Regions from separate parts of the Shinella sp. GW821-FHT10F02 genome, predicted to be linked through region 3. Evidence: riboswitches for the same ligand, from Rfam matches in the RefSeq annotation. Region 3 holds a riboswitch; each other region holds the start of a gene.

Region 1 (7,300 bases), on a different contig from region 3:
CCCAGTGGCCGCCCCAACGGTGGCCGTAGTAGCCGCCGTAATGACGCTTCACGCGGTAGTGCCGGTTGTAGCCATGGTGGCCGTAGCCGTGGCTTTTCCAGCCGTAGCTCTTGTGACCGTAACCGTAGTAGCCGGCCTCGGACGGGGCGGCGAAGGAAACAGCAGCGACGACGGCGACGACTGCAGATATAATGAACTTGCGCATGGGACTCTCCTGATCTCTTTCGGGTTACAGGATGAGCTCCTCTCATCCAGTGATCAGACTTTCCCACATCGCCGTTATCTGCGCTGTTTCGAATGGAACAGGCCTATATCAGCCCTCCAGCTCCTCGCGCAGCATCTCCAGTTCCAGCCATTCCTCTTCCATCTTCGTGAGGGACGCGCGCAGTTTTTCCATCTCGGCGGCAAGCTTGTTGAAGGTGGCGGGATCCTTGGTGAAGAGCGCGGGATCGGCCATCTTCGCCTCGCGGGCGGCGATCTCCTTTTCCGCCTTCTCCATTTCCTTGGGCAGGTTTTCGAGCGCGAATTTCTGCTTGTAGGAGAGTTTCGCCTTGCCTTTTGCTTCCGCAGGCGCCGCGGTATCGACCGTCTTCGCCTTCTCGGCCTTGTCCGCCCGCCGCTTCTCCTCGATTGCGCCGCGGCGCTGCGCCATCATGTCGGTATAGCCGCCGGCATATTCGATCCAGCGGCCGTCCGGGTTTTCCGGATCGGCAGGCGCGATGGTCGAGGTCACGGTGCGGTCGAGGAAGTCACGATCGTGGCTGACGAGCAGCACGGTGCCGGCAAAGCCCGCGACGATCTCCTGCAACAGGTCGAGCGTCTCGATGTCGAGGTCGTTGGTCGGTTCGTCGAGGATGAGCAGGTTCGTCGGGCGCGACAGGATGCGCGCCAGCATGAGGCGCGCGCGCTCGCCGCCGGACAGGTTGCGGATCGGCGTGCGGGACTGTTCGGGCTGGAACAGGAATTCCTTCATGTAGCCGGTGACGTGGCGCTGTTCGCCGTTGACGAGAAGCGTCTCGCCGCGCCCGTCGGTGAGATAATGGCCGAGCGTGTCGTCGAGGTTCAGGTCCTCGCGGCGCTGGTCGAGCGTGGCGATTTCGAGGTTCGTGCCGAGCTTCACCGTGCCGCTGTCGGGCGCGAGCTGGCCGGTCAGCATCTTGAGCAGCGTCGTCTTGCCGGCGCCGTTCGGGCCGACGAGGCCGATGCAATCGCCGCGGTGCACGCGGATCGAGAAGGGCGCGACGATGGTGCGCTCGCCGTAAGCCTTGGTGATCTTGTCCGCCTCGATCACCAGCTTGCCGGATTCCTGGGCGTCGGAGGCACTCGCCTGCACGCTGCCCTGCGGGCCTTTGTGGCCGCGATAGCGCGAGCGCAGATCGTGCAGCGCGCCGAGGCGGCGCATGTTGCGCTTGCGGCGCGCCGTCACGCCGTAGCGCAGCCAGTGCTCCTCGCGCTCGATCGCCTTGCCGAGCTTGTGCTGTTCCAGCTCTTCGGCCTCCAGCACCTCGTCGCGCCAGGCTTCGAAATGGCCGAAACCGCGGTTCAGCCGCCGCGACTGGCCGCGATCGAGCCAGACGGTGGCGTTGGAGACCTTTTCGAGGAAACGACGGTCATGCGAGATGACGACGAGGGCCGAGCGGGTTGATTGCAGCTCGCCTTCCAGCCATTCGATGGTCGGCAGGTCCAGATGGTTGGTCGGCTCGTCGAGCAGAAGGATGTCCGGCTCCGGCGCCATGACGCGGGCGAGTGCGGCGCGGCGCGCCTCGCCGCCCGAAAGCGATGCCGGGTGCTCGGCGCCGGTCAGCCCCAGATGTTCGAGTAGGTAGGTCACGCGGTAGGGATCGTCGCTCGGGCCGAGGCCGGCTTCGGCATAGGCGGCGACCGTCTCGTAGCCGTCGAAATCCGGCGCCTGGTGCAGGTAGCGGATGGTGGCGGACGGGTGGCGGAACACCTCGCCGGACTGCGCTTCCGCCAGGCCGGCGGCGATTTTCATCAGCGTCGACTTGCCCGAGCCGTTGCGGCCGACAAGGGAGATGCGGTCGCCGGGCTCCACTTGCAGGCTGGCGCCGGCAAGCAGCGGCGTGCCGCCGAAGCTCAGGAAGATATCGTCGAGTTTGAGGATGGGCGGTGCCAAGGGTCAGGCTCCTGAAAGGTCATAGGGCCGGGCGATGACGATCGCGCGGCCGGAGGCGAGCGAAAGGCGAACGGGGCCTTCCGCGACGTTGGAAATGGTGCGCGACGAGCCGAAGGGCAAGGAAAAGTCCTTCAGCGGATAACGCACATTGCCGATATCGAGGCCGGCAAGCGGCGAGAGGCCGAGCACGGAAAACAGGCTGCCCTTCGGCAGGTCGATCTCGCGCGTGCCGGGCAGCAGAGGCCAGGCCTCCTCCGTGCCGGAGGTGAGCTTTATGGCAAAACCCTGCTCTTCCAGCGAAACGGCGTGGATGAGGTGCATCAGCGCATGGTCGGAGCGTTCGCCGCCCAGCGCGCCGGCCAGCACGATTTTTCGCGCGCCGCGCTCGATGGCGACCGCGACGGCGATGGCGCCATCGGTCTCGTTCTTGGCGACGGGATAGGGTTGGCGCTCGATATTCGGCCAGGCGTCCAGCAGTTCCGGCGGGGTGGAATCGAAATCGCCGACCCAGATTTCCGGCCTCACGCCGAGCGCCGCCGCATGGCGCATGCCGCCATCGGCCGCCACGAAACGCGCGCCAGCGACATCCGCGGCAAGGCGCGGCGTCGCCTGGAGCGCGCCTCCCAGGAGGACGACGAAGAACGGGTCTGTCGGTGCGGGCACGGTCATGGCTGATGCCCTTAGCGCATGTTCTCCAGAAAGGGAAAGATTTTGGCGGGACGCCTGTCGTAACCGCAAACGGCAAAGGACCCGGATGCAGGGGACATCCGGGCCTTCGGGGAGGTCAGCGGCGTAAGAAGGCTTACTTGCAGACCTTGATCTTCTTGATGATGACGTTGCCGTAGTAGTCGTAGGACTTCACCTTCTTGATGAAGCAATGCGGCTTGTAGCCGTAGCTGTAATAGCCGGCCTGTGACGGGGCGGCGAAGGAGATGGCGGCGACGGCGGCGATGGCGGCGGAAATGATGATCTTGCGCATGGAAGTTTCTCCTGATCTCTGAGGGATGAGCCTCTCTCATCCAGTGATCAGACTTTCCCGCATCGCCCGGCCGCGCGCTGTTCCGCATGGAACAGGGCCTTGCCTCTTGCGTAGCGCTGCAAGCGGGATTATGCCTTGCCTTGCTCTAACGGGGTGCCACGCGGGTTTTCGACTCACTGGCTGAGAGGCGGTTTCGCCAACCCGAAGAACCTGATCCGGCTCGTACCGGCGGAGGGATTAGACGGCACATTCCAGCGCCCTATTCCCGTTTTGTGAACAGACCAGGGAGGCGCCGATGCGCAAGACATTCCTCACCTCGATTGCGGCCCTTGCCGTTTCCTTCGCCTTGCCTGCGCTGGCGCAGGAAAAGACGCTGACCGTCTATACCTATGAGAGCTTCGTTTCCGAATGGGGTCCGGGGCCGAAGGTTGCTGAAGCCTTCGCCAAGACCTGCGGCTGCAAGGTCGAATGGGTCGGCGTCGCCGATGGCGTCGAGCTGCTGACGCGCCTCAAGCTCGAAGGCGAGGGCACCAAGGCCGACGTGGTGCTCGGCCTCGACACCAACCTCATCACCGAGGCGAAGGCGACCGGGCTCTTCGAGGCGCATGGTCTTTCGCCCGAGGGCCTGACGGTGCCGGGCGGCTTTTCCGACGATACGTTCCTGCCCTACGATTACGGCCATTTCGCCGTCATCTACGACACCGAGACGGTGAAGACGCCGCCGACGAGCCTGAAGGAACTGGTCGAGGGTGACCCGTCGCAGAAAATCGTCATCGAGGATCCGCGCACCTCAACGCCGGGGCTCGGCCTGCTGCTCTGGGTGAAGTCGGTCTATGGCGACAAGTCCGGCGAGGCTTGGGGCAAGCTGAAGGATCGCGTGCTGACGGTCACGCCCGGCTGGTCGGAGGCTTACGGCCTCTTCACCAAGGGCGAGGCGCCGATGGTGCTGTCCTATACGACGTCGCCGGCCTATCACGTCATCGCCGAAAACACCGAGCGCTACAAGGCGGCCGCCTTCTCCGAAGGACACTATGTGCAGATCGAGGTGGCGGGCCTGACGCGCACCTCCGACGACAAGGATCTTGCGCGGCAGTTCCTGACCTTCATGACGGGGCCGGATTTCCAGTCGATCATTCCGGAAACCAACTGGATGATGCCGGCCGGCAAGACCAAGGACCCGCTGCCTGCCGCCTTCGACGCGCTGGTGAAGCCGGAAAAGACGTTCCTGATGTCGTCCGACGAGGTGGCGGCCAACCGCAAGGCCTGGATCGACGAGTGGCTCGCCGCCATGAGCGCCAAATAAGGTGATGTTCTTCGCCCGCGCCGAACGCCGGACGCTGCGCGTCGCCGGGGGGCTTGCCCTCGGCGTCGTGCTCGTCTTCGTCGGCGCGGCGACGGCCGTGCTTCTGGCGCATGCGGGCGGCGGGGGCGGTGCGCCGCTCTTCGACGCCTATATCTGGCGGGTCGCGCAGTTCACGCTGCTGCAGGCGACGCTGTCGACCCTGCTCTCCATCGTGCTCGCCATTCCCGTCGCCCGGGCACTCGCCCGGCAGCGGGATTTTTGGGGGCGGGTCTGGATCATCCGGCTTTCCGTCGTGCCGCTCGGCCTGCCGGCGCTGGTGGCCGCACTTGGGGTCATAGAGATCTGGGGGCGGCAGGGCGTCGTCAATGATCTTTTACGGCTCGGGGGCTTGCAAAATCCCGTCAGCGTCTATGGGCTCACCGGCATCCTGATCGCCCATGTCTTCTTCAACCTGCCGCTCGCCGCGCGCTTCCTGCTCGCCGCCCTCGATCGCATTCCGCCGGAATACTGGCTGAGTTCGGCCAATCTCGGCATGGGCAACGGCGCGGTGTTCCGGCTGATCGAATGGCCGGTGATCCGCCGCGTGCTGCCGGGCATAGCGGGCCTCGTCTTCATGCTCTGCGCGACGAGTTTCACCATCGTGCTGACGCTTGGCGGCGGGCCTGCGGCAACCACCATCGAGGTGGCGATCTACCAGGCGCTGCGCTTCGATTTCGATCCCCAGCGCGCCGTGCTGCTCGCCTTTCTGCAAATCCTGGTCACGGCGGCGCTGCTCTGGCTGATCTCGCTGTTCGGCCGGCCGCCGGACGAGGGGGTGACGGCAGGCCGCGCGATCCGCCGTTTCGATGGCCGCCGCCGGCGCGTAACCGACGGTTTCGTCATCCTCGCCTTCACGCTGTTCACCGCGGCGCCGCTCGCGGCCACCCTTGCCTCCGGCCTTGCCGCGGATTTCGGCCGGCTGGCGGTCGATCCGCTGCTGCACAGGGCGCTGTTCACCAGCCTCGCCATCTCCTTTGCCTCGGCCAGCCTCAGCCTTGCGATTGCGCTGCCCATCGTGCTCGTGCCGCGCCTTGCCGAGACCGGCGATGCCGGCCTCACGACGCGGCTGATCGGCCGGGCGCTGCCGGCCACGGGCTCGCTGATCCTGCTGGTGCCGCCGGTCGTCGTCGCGACGGGGTGGTTCCTGGTGCTGCGCCTGTTCGGCGAGACCGGGCGTTTCGCGCCCGCCGTCATCACCGTCATCAATGCGCTGATGGCGCTGCCCTTCGTCGTGCGCGTGCTGGAGCCCGCCTATCGCACGCATCTGTCGCGCACCGCGCGGCTGGCGCTGAGCCTCGGCGTCACCGGCATGCATCGCCTGCGATGGATCGACTGGCCGGCACTGAAGAAGCCCTTCCTCACCGCCTTCGCCTTCGCCATGGCGCTGTCGCTCGGCGATCTCGGCGCAGTCGCCATCTTCGGTGCGGATGGCTTCGTGACGCTGCCCTGGCTGCTCTTCTCCCGCATGGCGAGCTATCGCACGGCGGACGCCGCGGGCATCGCGCTGATCCTCGGCGTGATATGCCTTCTGCTGACGCTGCCCTCGACCGCCGCGGACCGAACGACCGAAAGACCTGCCGCCGATGCCTGATACCGCGATCCGCCTTTCCGACGTCACCGTGCGTTTCGACGAGAAGCGGCTCGCCTTCGATTGCACCATCCCCGCCGGTGCCGCGGTTGCCGTCGCAGGCCCGTCGGGTGCGGGAAAGTCCACGTTGTTCAACGTGATCGCCGGCTTCCAGAAACCGGCGACGGGCAAGGTCATGCTGCTCGGCGAGGACATGGCGGCGCGCGATCCCGCGGAGCGCCCGGTCTCGATCATCTTCCAGGACAACAATCTCTTCGCGCATCTGAGCGTCGCCGAAAATGTCGGGCTCGGCATCGATCCGGGGCTGAAGCTCGATACGGCGGCGCGCCAGCGCGTGTTCTCTGCGCTGTCGCGCGTCGGGCTCGGCGGCTACGAGCGCCGCATGCCGGGCTCGCTTTCCGGCGGCGAGCGGCAGCGGGTGGCGCTCGCCCGCGCACTGGTGCGGCGCCGGCCGATCCTGCTGCTCGACGAGCCCTTTGCAGCGCTCGACCCGGCCATGCGGGCGGACATGGCAAAACTGCTCTCGGAGCTTCGCGCCGAGACGAAGAGCACCCTGCTCTTCATCACCCACCAGCCGGAGGATATCCGCCGGCTTGCCGACCGGGTGATGTTCCTGGAGGCGGGCACGATCCTGCTCGATGCGCCGGTGGATGAATTCCTCGTGAGCCGGCATCCACCAGCCGTTGCAAAATTCCTCGGTCATTCCGCGATTTAGCGGGCTGGGGCTGTTTTTGCCCCGCCACCCCGCCACAATTTGGACGCCCCCCTGTGTCACCGGAGCCACAAGGGAACCGTTTGTCGAATCGGGAGTTGCCGGCCGGGTATGGTGCGTCTATCTCATCCATTCGAAGGCGCGAACATGGGTGTTTCGACTGCACCTAAAGGTTGCGGTTCGGGCGTGGACCCTTTAGGGCTGTGGGCAGAAGAGATGGCGAAAGCAACGCAGGAAGCTGCAATGGTATCCGGGCGCGGGGTTTTGAGACCCGTCGCGGCGCTGGTGCTTGCCGGCATGCTGCTGTCCGGCTGCCAGTCGATCATCGAGCAGACCTATGAGCCGACGATCTCGCCGTCCTCCAATCCGCAGATCGTCGAAGAGGTGCAGAAGAACGATCCGCGCGCCCAGATGGGTGCGCGCGAGCATCCGCGCATCGTCGCGAGCTATGGCGGCGAATACAAGGACGCCAAAACCGAGCGGCTCGTCGCCCGCATTGCCGGCGCGCTGACGCTGGTCTCGGAAAACCCAAACCAGTCCTATCG
Region 2 (7,300 bases), on a different contig from region 3:
CTCATCCTCTCAGCACTCGGCAAGGCGAGCGTCAAGGACAAGGCGGCCTTCCGCGCGGCGCTGAAGGAGGCGGATTTCGCCTCGGTGCGGGGGAAGTTCAAGTTCAACAAGAACAACCATCCGATCCAGGACATCTACGTGACCGAGGTTGTGAAGGAAGGCGACGTGCTGACCAACAAGATCATCGCCACGGCCTTCACCGATCATGGCGATGCCTACGCCGACAAGTGCGCGATGTAATCCGCAAGCAAGCACCCGCCCCCACGGCGGGTGCCCTCCCTGACCTTCCGGATCGGTTGCCTTGCCCCTAGCCCATATCCAATGAGCACGCTCGCAGCCTATGGCGGCCTTTTCCTGGCCGCGCTCATCGCCGCGACCATCCTTCCCGCCCAGTCGGAAGCGGTTCTGGCTGGCCTGCTGGCGACCGAAACCTACTCGCCGGCATTGCTGATCCTCGTCGCCGGCATTGGCAATGTGCTCGGGTCCGTCATCAACTGGCTGCTCGGCCGCGGCGTGGAGCGTTTTCGCGAGGCCCGCTGGTTTCCCGTCAGCGCCAAGAACCTCGACCGCGCCGGGCGCTGGTATCGCAAATACGGCTGGTGGAGCCTGCTTTTGAGCTGGATGCCGATCATCGGCGATCCGCTGACGGTTGCCGCCGGCATCATGCGCGAGCCGTTTCCGCGGTTCCTGCTCGTGGTCGCAATCGCGAAGTTCGGCCGCTACATCGCGCTGGCCGCCATCGTGCTGCACTGGCTGTGAACTTTTTTATGCGCGCGATGGAATGAGGATCGTTCGGCTCTCGTATACTGGGTCATGAACGGAAAGACACCCGGCTTCAACGTGATCGGACAGCTTGCAGCGCTCAGGCGCTACGCGCTGTCGCTCGTCCGCAATCCGGACGATGCCGAAGACCTCGTGCATGACGCGCTGGTGAAGGCCTATGAGCGCCAGTCGACCTTTCGCACCGGCGCCAATGTGCGCAACTGGCTGATGTCGATCCTGCACAACGCCCATGTCGATCGTCTGCGCCAGCGCCGCTCGCAACAGCGCCGTCACGACGCGGCCGCGGAACTGGGCGAGACCTCCGTGCCGGCGAACCAGGATCATTCGGTGCGCCTGACGCAACTACGCAACGCCTTCTTCGCGCTCTCGGAAGAGCAGCGCGCCGCGTTGCATCTCGTTGCGATCGAGGAACTTTCCTATCAGGAGGCTGCCGATACGCTCGGCATTCCGGTCGGCACGCTGATGTCCCGTGTGGCCCGCGCCCGGGAGCGCCTGCGCGCCTTTGAACAGAACGGTGCTACCGCGACCGTCCCCCATCTCAGAATCGTCGGAGGCACTGGCGATGACCAGCAATGACCCGATCCTCGAATCCGATCTCAATGCCTATGTCGACGACCAGCTCGCCGTCGGCCGGCGCATCGAGGTCGAGGCTTACCTTTCGGAACGGCCGGAGATCGCCGCACAGATCATGAAGGATTTGCGCGTGCGCGACGAACTGCGTCTGGCGCTCGCCGATCACCGTGCTGTGACGCGGCAGGCGACGCGCGAAGCCGCGCGCCTGCTGGAACGCTCGCTCGCCCGCCGCCGCATCTTCTCCGTCTTCCGTCGCGCCGCTGCCATCGCCCTGTTCGTGGCCGCCGGCTGGACCGCGCATGCCGTGCTCGGCCCCTTCGGCGCGACCGAGGTCATCGCCTCCACCCCGCCGCCCGCCTTCGTGGAAGAAGCCGTGCGGGCGCACAAGACCACCCTCATCCGCGATGCGATGAGCTCGCAGCCGGAGGCCGCCGTCTTCGACCCGGCCGAAATCCGCTCCGCGACGGCGATCGTCCTGCCGGACCTGCCGAAGGGCTGGGCCGTGGTCGACACGCAGGTCTTCCCCTCGGCCTATGGCCCGAGCGTCGAGCTGGTGCTGGAGCCGAAAAAGGACGAACGCCTGTCGCTCTTCGCCGTGCGGCCCGACTCGTTCGGCGTGCAGCACGTCCTGCTCTTCCACGCCGACAATGCCCGTGCCGCCTACTGGCAGATCGGCGACGTCGCCTATGCGCTGGTGTCGGAAAGCCGCAAGGCCGACGACCTGGCAGAGACCGCGCGGGACCTCTCGCGCACGCTTTACTGATCAACCGTTCCACCGAAGGAGACCCATGATGGAACCCGTACAACAGCGATTTGGCTATGGCGCGCAGGCGCAGTCGGCCGCCCTCTTCGACGAGGGCCTGCGCAAGCACATGCTGCGCGTCTACAACTACATGGGCGCAGGCCTGGTCATCACCGGCCTCATCGCCTTCTTCGTCGGCTCGACGCCGGCACTCTACGTGCCGATCTTCTCCTCCCCGCTCAAGTGGGTGGTGATGCTGGCGCCGCTCGCCTTCGTCTTCTTCTTCTCGTTCAAGATCCAGACGATGTCGGCCAGCACCGCACAAGCGACCTTCTGGGCCTTCTGCGCCGTCATGGGCCTGTCGCTCGCCTCGGTGTTCCTCGTCTTCACCGGCATGAGCATCGCCCGCACCTTCTTCATCGCCGCCACGATGTTCGGTACGACGAGCCTCTACGGCTACGTCACGAAGCGTGACCTGTCGAAGTTCGGCTCGTTCCTGATCATGGGCCTGATCGGCGTGGTCATCGCCTCGATCGTCAACATCTTCCTCGGCTCCACCGCCCTGCAGTTCGCGATTTCCGTGATCGGCATCGTCGTGTTCGTCGGCCTCACCGCCTGGGACACGCAGAACATCAAGGAACAGTATGCCGAAAACATCGACCAGGAATCGCAGCAGAAGATGGCTGTGTTTGGTGCGCTCTCGCTCTACCTGAACTTCGTCAACATCTTCCAGCTGCTGCTGAACTTCACCGGCGAACGCGAATAGTTTTCGCTAATGATTTCAAAGGGAACGGCGGGGAAAAACCCCGCCGTTTCTTTTTGTATGCGGCGCAACTTAAAGTAAGTAAAAACTTACATATTTTACCGTGTTGACAAATCATCTCCGAGCGTCTTTGCTTAAAGCATTCACCAGGGGGGTCCCGACAAGGGGCTGAGATTCTGCTGGCTTTCGCAGCGCAGTGACCCGTTGAACCTGATCCAGTTCATACTGGCGTAGGGACGGTGCAAGCGCTGTAGACTCGTATTCCGCTCCCCGGATTCCGTGTCGGCGTCTTTCCATCATTCCGGCTCTAGGACTGGGTCTCCAACTTTGAACCTTGGAGCCTCACGATGAATATTGCCGCCCAAAAGCTCACCCCCACCGTCACTACCGGCGCCCTGCCCGCCTCGCGGAAAATCCACATTCCCGGCGAGCAGCACCCGGATATCCGCGTGCCGCTGCGCGAAATCGCCCTGCACCCGACCGCCGGCGAACCGCCGGTCGTGGTCTACGATGCCTCCGGTCCCTACACCGACCCCACCCATGTCGTTGCGATCGAAAGCGGCCTGCCGCGGCTGCGCGAAAGCTGGGTCGCCGCCCGTGGCGACGTGCAGGATTACGAGGGCCGCCATATCCGCCCGGAGGACAACGGCTTTGCCACCGGCGAGCGGCTGACGCCGGAATTCCCCATCCGCAACCACCCGCGCCGGGCGAAGGACGGCAAGGCGGTGACGCAGCTTGCCTATGCGCGGGCCGGCATACTCACCCCGGAGATGGAATTCATCGCCATCCGCGAAAACCTCGGCCGCAAGGCCGTGAAGGAAGCGCTCATCCGCGATGGCGAGAGCTTTGGCGCGCATATTCCGGATTTCGTCACGCCGGAGTTTGTCCGCCAGGAAGTCGCGAGCGGCCGCGCCGTCATCCCCGCCAACATCAATCACCCTGAAGCCGAGCCGATGATCATCGGCCGGAATTTCCTGGTGAAGATCAACGCCAATATCGGTAATTCCGCCGTCACCTCCTCCATGGCCGAGGAAGTGGAGAAGATGGTCTGGGCGATCCGCTGGGGTGCCGACACGGTCATGGACCTGTCGACCGGGCGCAACATCCACAATATCCGCGAATGGATCATCCGCAATGCGCCGGTCCCGATCGGCACCGTACCGCTCTACCAGGCTCTGGAGAAAGTGAACGGCATTGCCGAGGACCTCACTTGGGAGGTCTATCGTGACACGCTGATCGAGCAGGCCGAACAGGGCGTCGACTATTTCACCATCCATGCCGGCGTGCGGCTCGCCTATATCCCGCTCACCGTCAACCGCGTCACGGGCATCGTTTCGCGCGGCGGCTCGATCATGGCGAAGTGGTGTCTTCATCACCACCGCGAAAGCTTCCTCTACGAACATTTCGACGAGATCTGCGACATCGCGCGGGCCTATGACGTCACCTTCTCGCTCGGCGACGGCCTGCGCCCGGGCTCGATTGCCGACGCCAACGATGCCGCACAGTTTGCCGAACTGGAGACGCTTGGCGAGCTGACCAAAATCGCGTGGGCGAAGGACTGCCAGGTCATGATCGAAGGCCCCGGCCATGTGCCGATGCACAAGATCAAGGAGAACATGGACAAGCAGCTGAAGGTCTGCGGCGAGGCCCCTTTCTACACGCTCGGGCCGCTGACGACCGACATCGCGCCCGGCTACGACCACATCACCTCCGGCATCGGTGCTGCGATGATCGGCTGGTTCGGCACCGCCATGCTCTGCTACGTCACGCCGAAGGAACATCTCGGCCTGCCGGACCGCGACGACGTGAAGGTCGGCGTCATTACCTACAAGATCGCCGCGCATGCCGCCGATCTCGCCAAGGGCCACCCGGCGGCGAAACTGCGCGACGACGCCCTGTCGCGCGCCCGTTTCGAGTTCCGCTGGGAGGACCAGTTCAACCTGTCGCTTGACCCGGAGACGGCACGATCCTTCCACGACGAAACGCTGCCCAAGGAGGCGCACAAGGTCGCGCATTTCTGCTCCATGTGCGGCCCGAAATTCTGCTCCATGCGCATCTCGCACGATATCCGCGCCGAAGCGCAGAAGGAGGGGCTGGAGGCGATGGCGGCAAAGTTCCGCGAGGGCGGCGATCTCTACATGCCGCTCGAAACAACAGCCGGAGAGTGACCATGCGCATCCTCGTCAAGGGGGCCGGCGTCGCCGGCCTCACGGTCGCCTGGCAACTCTATCGCCACGGTTTCGACGTCACGATCAGGGAGCGCGCCGAAAAGGCCGGCGCCGGCGCCTCCGGTTTCGCCGGCGGCATGCTGGCGCCGTGGTGCGAGCGGGAAAGCGCGGAAGAGCCAGTGCTCACACTCGGTCGCCTCGCCGCCGACTGGTGGGAAGCGGCCGTCCCCGGCCATGTGCACCGCCGGGGAACGCTGGTCGTCGCCGGCGGGCGCGATGCCGGCGAACTCGACCGCTTCGCTGGCGGCACTAGCGGCTGGGAATGGCTGGACGATGCGGGGATTTCGGCTCTGGAGCCGGATCTCGCCGGGCGCTTCCGCAAGGCGCTGTTCTTCCGGCAGGAGGCGCATCTCGATCCGCGGAAGGCGCTTTCCGCTTTGACCGCCGGGCTTGAGGACGGCCGCATGCGCTTCCTCTTCGGCCAGGCCGGGGAGCCGAACGAAGGCCGCTACGACCGGGTGATCGACTGCACGGGCGCCTCGCGGATCGGCCACATGCCGGAGCTGCGTGGCGTGCGCGGCGAGATGTTTTGCCTCGAAACCGGCGAAATAAAACTCTCCCGCCCCGTCCGCTTACTGCATCCGCGCTATCCCATCTACATCGTGCCGCGCGAAAAGAACCGCTTCATGGTGGGCGCGACGATGGTCGAAAGCGAGGATGCCGGCCCGATCACCGCCCGCTCGCTGATGGAGCTGCTGAACGCCGCCTATGCGCTGCACCCCACCTTTGGCGAGGCGCGGCTTGCGGAAACCGGTGCCGGCGTGCGCCCCGCCTTCCCCGACAATCTTCCGCGCGTGACGGAGGACGGCAACACCATTCATGTCAACGGACTCTACCGCCACGGCTTCCTGCTGGCGCCGGCCATGGCCGGAGAGGTCGCGCGGCGCCTCGTCGCGCAACAGCAGCAACCGGAAAGGAGGGCGTCATGACCTTCATCATCAACGGCGAGGAACAGGATGTCGCGGCCAAGACGCTCGCCGACCTGCTCTCCGCCCTCGACTACGAGGGTGACTGGTTGGCGACAGCCGTGAACGGCGAGCTGGTGCACCGCGAGGACCGCGATGCCTTCACGCTCGCCGCGCGCGACCGCATCGAAATCCTCTCGCCCATGCAGGGAGGCTGAGATGCTGAAGCTCTACGACGTCGAGGTACAGTCCCGCCTCCTGCTCGGCACCGCCCGCTATCCCTCTCCCGCCATCCTCGCGGAAGCCGTGCGGCGCTCGAAGGCGGAAATCGTCACCGTATCGCTGCGCCGGGAGACGGCCGGCGGCAAGGGCGGTGGCGCCTTCTTCGAGCTGATCCGCGAGCTTGGCGTGCGCGTTCTGCCCAACACGGCCGGCTGCCATAGCGTTCAGGAGGCCGTGCTGACGGCGAAGATGGCGCGCGAGGTTTTCCGCACCGACTGGATCAAGCTGGAGGTGATCGGCCATCACGACACGCTGCAACCCGATGTCTTCGGCCTCGTCGAGGCAGCGCGCATCCTGACCGACGAGGGTTTTCAGGTCTTCCCCTATACGACCGACGACCTCGTCGTCGCGGAAAAGCTGCTCGAAGCCGGCTGCCGCGTGCTGATGCCCTGGTGCGCGCCGATCGGCTCGGCCATGGGGCCGGTGAACCCGATGGCGCTGCGCACCTTCCGGGCACATTTTCCGGATACCCCGCTGATCGTCGACGCCGGTATCGGCCGCCCCTCGCATGCCGCATCCGTCATGGAACTCGGCTACGACGCCGTGCTGCTCAACACCGCCGTCGCCGGCGCAGGTGATCCCGCCGCCATGGCCGAGGCCTTCGCGCTCGCCATCGATGCAGGCCGGCTTGCCCACAAGGCCGTACCGCTGGAGCCGCGCGACATGGCGGTTCCTTCCACCCCCGTCATCGGAAAGGCCGTCTTCTCATGAAGCTCGACCCCTTCTACCTCATCGTCGACAGTGCCGACTGGATCGAGCGCCTCGTGCCGATCGGCGTGAAACTCGTGCAACTGCGCATGAAGGATTTGCCGGACGAGAGGCTGCGCGCCGAAATCCGCCGCGCCAAAACCATCTGCGCCGACCACAACTGCCAGCTCATCATCAACGACTACTGGCAGATCGCCATGGAGGAAGGCTGCGATTTCGTGCATCTCGGCCAGGAGGACTTGGCAGAAGCCGACGTCGCCGCCATCCGCGCCGCCGGACTGAAGCTCGGCCTCTCCACCCATGACGAGGCCGAACT
Region 3 (7,300 bases):
TCCATGCCGGCGGCGCCCGTCGTTTCGTAGGCGGGAAGCTCGATGCCCTCGCCATGCGGCAGGCGGACGAGCGAAAGGGTGGGCTGGGTGGGGGCGTGCGCGTTCATGCGCCCATAAGCCGGCCACGGCACAATCCCGTCAATTGCATCTTCGGGGCGGAGCCTGTAAAGACCGCGGCAACTCACAGGATATTGCAGAAAATGGCCGAAACCCTTGCCGAGGCGGTCTCCCGCCGCCGCACCTTCGCGATCATCGCGCACCCGGACGCCGGTAAAACCACCCTCACCGAAAAGCTGCTCCTGTTCGGCGGCGCCATCCAGCTCGCCGGTGAGGTGAAGGCGAAGAAGGACCGCATCCAGACCCGCTCGGACTGGATGAAAATCGAACGCGAACGCGGCATCTCGGTCGTGACCTCCGTGATGACCTTCGAATATGACGGCAACGTCTTCAACATTCTCGACACCCCCGGCCACGAGGACTTCGCGGACGACACCTACCGCACGCTGACGGCGGTGGATGCGGCGGTCATGGTCATCGACGCCGCCAAGGGCATCGAGCCGCGGACGCTAAAACTGTTCGAGGTCTGCCGCCTGCGCGACATCCCGATCATCACCTTCGTCAACAAGATGGACCGCGAGAGCCGCGACCCGTTCGAGATTTTGGACGAGGTGGAAGAGAAGCTGGCGCTCGATACGGCGCCGATCACCTGGCCCGTCGGCCGTTCCAAGTCGTTCTGCGGCTCCTATCATCTAGCCGACCGCACCTTCCGCGGCTCGGATACGCAGGTGCAGCCGACGAAGATCGACGATGCGACGGTGGTGGCGAAAAACCTGCCGGAAAACGAACGGGATGCCTTCATCGAGGAGCTGGAGCTTGCCCGCGAGGCCTGCCGGCCGTTCGATCGCGAGGCTTTCCTCGAAGGTCACCTGACGCCGGTCTTCTTCGGCTCGGCGCTGCGCAATTTCGGCGTGCGCGACCTTATCAATGCGCTCGGCGCCGTAGCCCCGCCGCCGCGCGACCAGGTGGCGGATGTGCGCAAGGTTCATGCGTCCGAGGACAAGATGACGGCCTTCGTCTTCAAGATCCAGGCGAACATGGACCCGAACCACCGCGACCGCATCGCCTTTGCCCGCGTCTGCTCCGGCATGCTGGAGCGCGGCATGAAGGTGCGCCTTGCCCGCACCGGCAAGCAGATCGGCCTTTCCGCGCCGCAGTTCTTCTTCGCCTCGCAGCGCCAGCTCGCCGATACGGCCTATGCCGGCGACGTGGTGGGCATTCCCAACCACGGCACGCTCCGCATCGGCGATACGCTGACGGAAGGCGAGGCGCTGGTCTTCGAAGGCGTGCCGAACTTCGCGCCGGAAATTCTGCGCCGCGTGCGGCTGGAAGACGCCATGAAGGCGAAGAAGCTGAAGGAAGCGCTCCAGCAGATGGCGGAAGAGGGCGTCGTGCAGCTCTTCTCGCCGGAGGATGGCTCGCCCGCCATCGTCGGCGTCGTCGGCGCACTGCAGCTCGACGTCTTGAAGGAGCGGCTTCAAGGGGAATACGGCTTGCCGGTCTCCTTCGAAATGTCGCGCTTCTCCGTCTGCCGCTGGATTTCGTCGGATAGCGCGGCCGAACTCGAAAAATTCGTCACCCAGCGCCGTGGCGATATCGCCCGCGACCTCGATGGCGACCCGGTGTTCCTGGCGCAGGATTCCTTCTCGCTGCGCTACGAATCGGAGCGCTATCCGGCGATCAAAATGGTCGCCATCAAGGAATACCACGTCACCAAGGCGTGATCGGATCGCGCACTTGCCACTTTCGGCGTGACAGGTGCCGCATCATTTGCGAAAATCGCCCCCGAGACGGGGGCGTCCGCGTGAGCGGGCTGAGAAGCACCCTTTGAACCTGAACCGGATCATGCCGGCGGAGGGAGTCGAACGGGTGCCGGCTTGCTGGCGCCTGTTGGCCGCCTTCGTCGCAGGGAGGCGAGATGGCCGACACGATTGCAAACATACTCTCGATCGCAGGGTCCGACCCATCGGGCGGCGCCGGCATCCAGGCCGACCTCAAGACCTTTGCGGCCCGCGGGACCTACGGCATGGCGGTGCTGACCGCGCTGACGGCGCAGAACACGCAAGGCGTCTTCGGCGTGCATCTCGTGCCGCCGGCCTTCGTCGCGGCGCAGATCGCGGATGTCTTCAGCGATGTGCGCGTCGATGCCGTGAAGATCGGCATGATCGCGTCGGCCGAGATCGCGGAAGCCGTTGCCAACAGCCTGTCGTCGCGCCGCGGCCTGCCGATCGTGCTCGATCCGGTAATGGTCGCCAAGGGCGGCGCGTCGCTGCTGGCTCGGGAGGCGGTCGAGGCACTGACGCGCCGGCTGCTGCCGCGCGCCACCGTGCTGACGCCGAACCTGCCGGAAGCCGCTGCCCTCCTGGGCGAGCCGGAGGCCGTGGACCGGGCGGGCATGGAGGACCAGGCGCGGCGGCTTCTTACGCTCGGGCCGAAGGCGGTGCTGCTCAAGGGCGGGCACCTGCCGGGCACCGAAAGCCCGGATGTGCTGGCAACGCCAGACCGGCTGCACTGGTTCGAAGGCGTGCGCGTGCTGACGCGCAACACCCATGGCACCGGCTGCTCGCTGTCGAGCGCGATTGCCGCAGAGCTCGGCAAAGGGCGCACGCTTGCCGATGCCGCGGCGGCGGCGAAGAGTTTCATCGCCGGTGCTGTGCGCAGCTCCGATGCGCTGTCCGTCGGCTCCGGCCATGGACCGCTGCACCATTTCCACGCGCTCTGGAACTAGCGGTCGGCCAGCGCGAGCCGCAAGCCCATCAGGCCGAGCGCTGCGGCGAAGCTGCGCTGCGTCCACACCATGATCCTTGGCCGGCTCAGCACCTGCTGACGCAGCCCCGCGGCGAGCGCGCCGTAGAGGGCGAAGACGAGGAAGGTCATCAGCATGAAGATACCGCCGAGATAGAGCATCTGCGCCGTGGCGTCGGACGCCTCCGCCGGCACGAATTGCGGCAAGAAGGCCAGGAAGAACAGCGAGAGTTTCGGATTGAAGATGTTGGTGAGGATGCCCTTGCGCACGATGCGCAGCGCCTTTTCGGCGGGCGCCTGATCCGGCCCGAGATCCAGCGCGTTGCTGTCCTTCAGCATGCTCCAGGCGATGAAGAGCAGGTAGGCGACACCGACATAGCGCAGCACCTCGAAGGCGAGCGCGCTCGCATGCAGCACCGCGGCAAGCCCGACGACGGAGGCGACGATATGCGGGATGATGCCGAGCGTGCAGCCGAAGGCGGCAAGCAGGCCGGCGCGAAAGCCGCCGCTGATGCCGAGCGCCAGCGTGTAGATCACGCCGGTGCCCGGCAGGAGGATGACGACGAGCGAGGTGATAAGGAATTCTGTGGTCATGTTCGGTTTCCATGCGGCGGGGAGGCGGTAGGAAACACCGGAAGGGCGGCGGTGGTCTTGAACGAAATTGCAGTCAGGCGCGGGCAGCGAGATAGGCGCCCGGCGTATAGCCGTAGCGGCGCGTGAAATTGCGCGTCATGTGGCTCTGGTCGGCAAACCCCGCCTCGATGGCGGCTTCGGCGAGCGAGGTGCCCGTCGCGATCAGCCGCCGCGCGCGCTCCGTCCGGCGCTGGAGCAGATAGGCATGCGGCGTCAGGCCCGTGCTGCGGGCGAAATCGCGCACCAGCCGGAAGCGGCCAAGCCCGCAATCCGCCGCAAGATCGTCCAGCGTGACGGCGGCGGCCGGGTCTTCGTCGAGCCGGTTGCGGGCTTGCGCAATGGCCGATGAGGCGATGGTTTCCCGCTGCGGTGTCCGCTCCTGCAAGGCGGCGGCGAGCAGCAGGAGGAGGCGCTCGTCCCGGGCGAGGCCAGCGGCGTGTTCGTCGAGCAGGGAGGCGAGCAACGCCGAGACGAGCCTGGCGATGCGGCCATCCTCCAGCACCGGCGCATGAAATTCCTCGCGCGGCCGGCCCTCGAAAATATCCTCCACCGCAGCCGCAACGATCGCCGGCTGCATGTAGAGCATGCGCCAGGCACGCGGGGCGTCGCCGAGTGGTGCGCCGTCATGCACCTCGCCGGGATTGACGGTGATGGTGTTGCCGGCTTCGGCCTCGACCATGCCGCGCCCGCTTGCCGATTTCTGCGCGCCGCGCTCGACAACGCCGATGCCGTAGGTCTCATGCGTGTGGCGCGCGAAACTCAGGCGGCTGTCGGCGATGACGGCCTCGATGCCGTCGATGCCCGTCCTGAAGATCTGGAAGCGCTCGGCTGCCATGATCAATCCCGCAGCACGCCGGGAAGGGCGGCCGTTTCGCCGAACCAGTCGGTGGCGGAGGTGCACCAGATCTGGCGCACCGGTTTCAGGCCGGCGCGCTGGTTGATGCTGCCCCAGCGGATGCCCCAGGTCTCGGCTGCTTCGCCCGTTCCGGTCGAAAAAAGTGGCGTGCCGCATTCCGGGCAGAAATAGAGCAGGCGCTTGCGGCCGCTCTCGGCGCTCTTGGTGTAGAGTTTCGGCGGGTTTGCGGTGAGGCGCAGAGCATCGCGCGGCACGCTTGCGGTGACGCGATAGGGCGAGCCGGTCAGCCTCTGGCAATCCGTGCAATGACAGATCGCCACCTTGTCCGGGTCGATCTCGGCCTCATAGGTCACGAAGCCGCAATGGCACTGCCCGTCGATTTTCATGCTGCATCCTTCTCTCACCGGAAAGGATAGGCCGCGATGCCGCACCGTCAACCGCAGGGGCATCCTGTTCCGCAAGAAACTGCCAACCTCGCGCCCTGTCATCAGAATGACACGCATGGTTTCGGCCCGTTTACATTCGTTAACGCATTTTTACCCATTTGCGTTGAAAATCAGGGCAGTGCCATGGTTAATGCGTCTGGTCAAACACCGGTTCGTCGCCGGTCTTCGAAAGCGAGAATAGCCTCATGTGCCGTTGGGCAGCCTATCGCGGAGAACCGCTTTACCTCGAGGAACTGGTGTCCTCGCCCGCCCACTCGCTCATCGAACAATCCCACTGCGCCACCCGCGCCAAGACGGCGACCAATGGCGACGGTTTCGGCATCGCCTGGTATGGCGAGCGCCCGGAGCCCGGCCGCTACCGCGATATCCTGCCCGCCTGGTCCGACTGCAACCTGCGCAGCATCGCCCGCCAGGTGCGCTCGCCGCTCTTCCTCGCCCATGTGCGGGCCGCCACCGGCGGCGGCACGCGGCGCGACAATTGCCATCCCTTCGTCAACGGCATCTGGTCCTTCATGCACAATGGCCAGATCGCCGATTTCGAGCACCTGCGCCGGCCGCTCGAAACCATGCTCGACAACGATCTCTACAATGCCCGTACCGGCTCGACGGATTCGGAGCTGCTCTTCCTGCTCGCCCTGCAATTCGGCCTGGCGCGCGACCCGCTCGGTGCCATGGCCGAGACGATCGCCTTCGTCGAGCGGCTGGCGGCCCACCTGGAGCGCCGCGTGCTCGTGCGCTTCACCGCAGCCTTCACCGATGGCGACCAGCTCTACGCCGTGCGCTACGCGACCGACTACGCAGCCCCCACGCTTTACGCCGCCCCGATGGGCGCGACGGGCGGCTACTGCCTCGTCTCCGAGCCCTTGAACGACGACACGGAAGCCTGGGTGGAAATCCCGGATGGCAGCGCCGTCGTGCTGGGCGAAAACGGCGTCGACGTGCGCATCTTCTCGCCGGCAGGACGCCCGGCAAGTGGCATGGACACGAAGCTCGCCCTCGTCAGGTAAGTTTTCCGCCAATCCAGTCGGCCAAGCGGCCGGCGACGTCTTCCTTGGAAAGCTCCGGCCATTCCTCGATGCCGGCGGCGGTGATCAGCTTCACGCTGTTGCGCGTGCCGCCCATGATGCCGGTTTCCGGCGAAACGTCATTGGCGACGATGAGGTCGGCGCCCTTCTTCTGAAGTTTCACCCGGCCATTGTTCTCGACGTCCTGCGTCTCCGCGGCAAAGCCGACGACGACTTTCGGCCGCTTCGCATGATGGCCGACGGTCTTCAGTATATCCGGGTTTTCCGCAAGCATCAGCGGCGGGGGGCCTTCGCCCGGCTGCTTCTTGATCTTTTCTGCATTCGGCGTCGCGACGCGCCAGTCGGCGACGGCCGCGACCATCACCGCTATATCCGCCGGCAGCGCGGCCAGCACCGCCTGCAACATGTCGTCCGCCCGCTCCACCTTGACCACGGTCACACCTGACGGGTCGGGCAATGTGACGGGGCCGGAGACGAGCGTCACCTTTGCGCCCAGCCGGGCGAGCGCTGCGGCGATGGCATGCCCCTGGCGGCCGGAGGAGCGGTTGGCGATGTAGCGCACCGGATCGATTGGCTCATGCGTCGGGCCGGAGGTAACGATCGCGGTGCGGCCGGCAAGCGGCTTCCTCCCGCCGTCGAGCAGGGCTTCCACGGCAGCGACGATTTCCAGCGGTTCCGCCATGCGGCCGAAGCCGGCCTCGCCGCCTTCCGCCATCTCGCCGGCATTGGGCCCGATGAAGGAAAGCCCATCCTTGCGCAGCGTCTCGACATTGCGCCGGGTCGCCGGGTGCGCCCACATTTTCGGGTTCATGGCGGGCGCCAGCAGCACCGGGCGATCGGTGGCGAGCAGCACGGTGGAGGCGAGGTCGTCGGCAAGGCCGTTCGCCATCTTGGCCATCAGATCGGCCGTGGCGGGGGCGACGACGATGAGGTCGCAGTCGCGCGCCAGCCGGATATGCCCGACATCCTGCTCGTCCTCGCGCGAAAAGAGATCCGTATAGACATGGCCCGCCGAAAGCGCGCCAACGGCAAGCGGCGTCACGAATTCGCGCGCGCCTGATGTCATGACCGGGCGCACCTCCGCGCCGCGCTCGCGCAGGCGGCGGATCAGGTCGAGGCTCTTATAGGCGGCGATGCCGCCGGAGATGACGAGGAGGATGCGTTTTCCTGCAAGCGGCATGGCGGGCCCCGGGCTTTTAAAGCACACGACCATCCCCGGCGAGGACGGTCATCCCGTCCTACCCCGTTGCAGCGGCATTTCCAAGTCTGCCCCGGCGGCGGATCCCCCCGGATACCGCCTCACCACGTCAAGAGACGTGGCTTACCGCGTCAGGCGACGCGGCCACCGCGCCAAGAGGCGCGGCTTAATGGCAGACCTTCACCTTCTTGATGACGAGGTTGCCGTAGTAGTCGTACTTCTTGATTTTCTTCCAGAAGCACTTCGGCTTGTGGCCGTAATAGTGCGTCACGGGTTCGACGAGGCTTGTCGACCGCAGGCCTGCTGCATCCGGCATGATGCCGGCGAGCGACGGTGCGGC

The links. A riboswitch is a leader RNA that binds a small molecule or an ion and turns the genes downstream of it on or off. The one in region 3 is predicted to bind thiamine pyrophosphate.
Region 1: another riboswitch for thiamine pyrophosphate. It lies ahead of thiB (thiamine ABC transporter substrate binding subunit); the one in region 3 lies ahead of thiD (bifunctional hydroxymethylpyrimidine kinase/phosphomethylpyrimidine kinase).
Region 2: another riboswitch for thiamine pyrophosphate. It lies ahead of thiC (phosphomethylpyrimidine synthase ThiC); the one in region 3 lies ahead of thiD (bifunctional hydroxymethylpyrimidine kinase/phosphomethylpyrimidine kinase).

The regions. Positions count from the first base shown of each region.
Region 1 covers NZ_JBXASL010000005.1:274,937-282,236, forward strand. Annotated here, with positions in the region: gene AC1RWL_RS17455 (hypothetical protein) at 1-205, opposite strand, end outside; gene AC1RWL_RS17460 (ABC-F family ATP-binding cassette domain-containing protein) at 314-2,134, opposite strand; gene AC1RWL_RS17465 (thiamine diphosphokinase) at 2,138-2,803, opposite strand; gene AC1RWL_RS17470 (hypothetical protein) at 2,937-3,113, opposite strand; TPP riboswitch at 3,253-3,367, shown strand; gene thiB (thiamine ABC transporter substrate binding subunit) at 3,409-4,416, shown strand; gene thiP (thiamine/thiamine pyrophosphate ABC transporter permease) at 4,421-6,046, shown strand; gene thiQ (thiamine ABC transporter ATP-binding protein) at 6,039-6,758, shown strand; gene AC1RWL_RS17490 (M48 family metalloprotease) at 6,999-7,300, shown strand, end outside.
Region 2 covers NZ_JBXASL010000007.1:187,619-194,918, forward strand. Annotated here, with positions in the region: gene AC1RWL_RS22150 (ABC transporter substrate-binding protein) at 1-240, shown strand, start outside; gene AC1RWL_RS22155 (YqaA family protein) at 322-759, shown strand; gene AC1RWL_RS22160 (sigma-70 family RNA polymerase sigma factor) at 814-1,359, shown strand; gene AC1RWL_RS22165 (anti-sigma factor family protein) at 1,346-2,119, shown strand; gene AC1RWL_RS22170 (Bax inhibitor-1/YccA family protein) at 2,148-2,864, shown strand; TPP riboswitch at 3,000-3,116, shown strand; gene thiC (phosphomethylpyrimidine synthase ThiC) at 3,209-5,029, shown strand; gene thiO (glycine oxidase ThiO) at 5,032-6,018, shown strand; gene thiS (sulfur carrier protein ThiS) at 6,015-6,212, shown strand; gene AC1RWL_RS22190 (thiazole synthase) at 6,214-6,987, shown strand; gene AC1RWL_RS22195 (thiamine phosphate synthase) at 6,984-7,300, shown strand, end outside.
Region 3 covers NZ_JBXASL010000004.1:428,142-435,441, reverse strand. Annotated here, with positions in the region: gene dut (dUTP diphosphatase) at 1-107, opposite strand, end outside; gene AC1RWL_RS15235 (peptide chain release factor 3) at 201-1,781, shown strand; TPP riboswitch at 1,840-1,934, shown strand; gene thiD (bifunctional hydroxymethylpyrimidine kinase/phosphomethylpyrimidine kinase) at 1,976-2,785, shown strand; gene AC1RWL_RS15225 (LysE family translocator) at 2,782-3,396, opposite strand; gene AC1RWL_RS15220 (AraC family transcriptional regulator) at 3,470-4,270, opposite strand; gene AC1RWL_RS15215 (GFA family protein) at 4,273-4,677, opposite strand; gene AC1RWL_RS15210 (class II glutamine amidotransferase) at 4,923-5,744, shown strand; gene coaBC (bifunctional phosphopantothenoylcysteine decarboxylase/phosphopantothenate--cysteine ligase CoaBC) at 5,737-6,942, opposite strand; gene AC1RWL_RS15200 (hypothetical protein) at 7,127-7,300, opposite strand, start outside.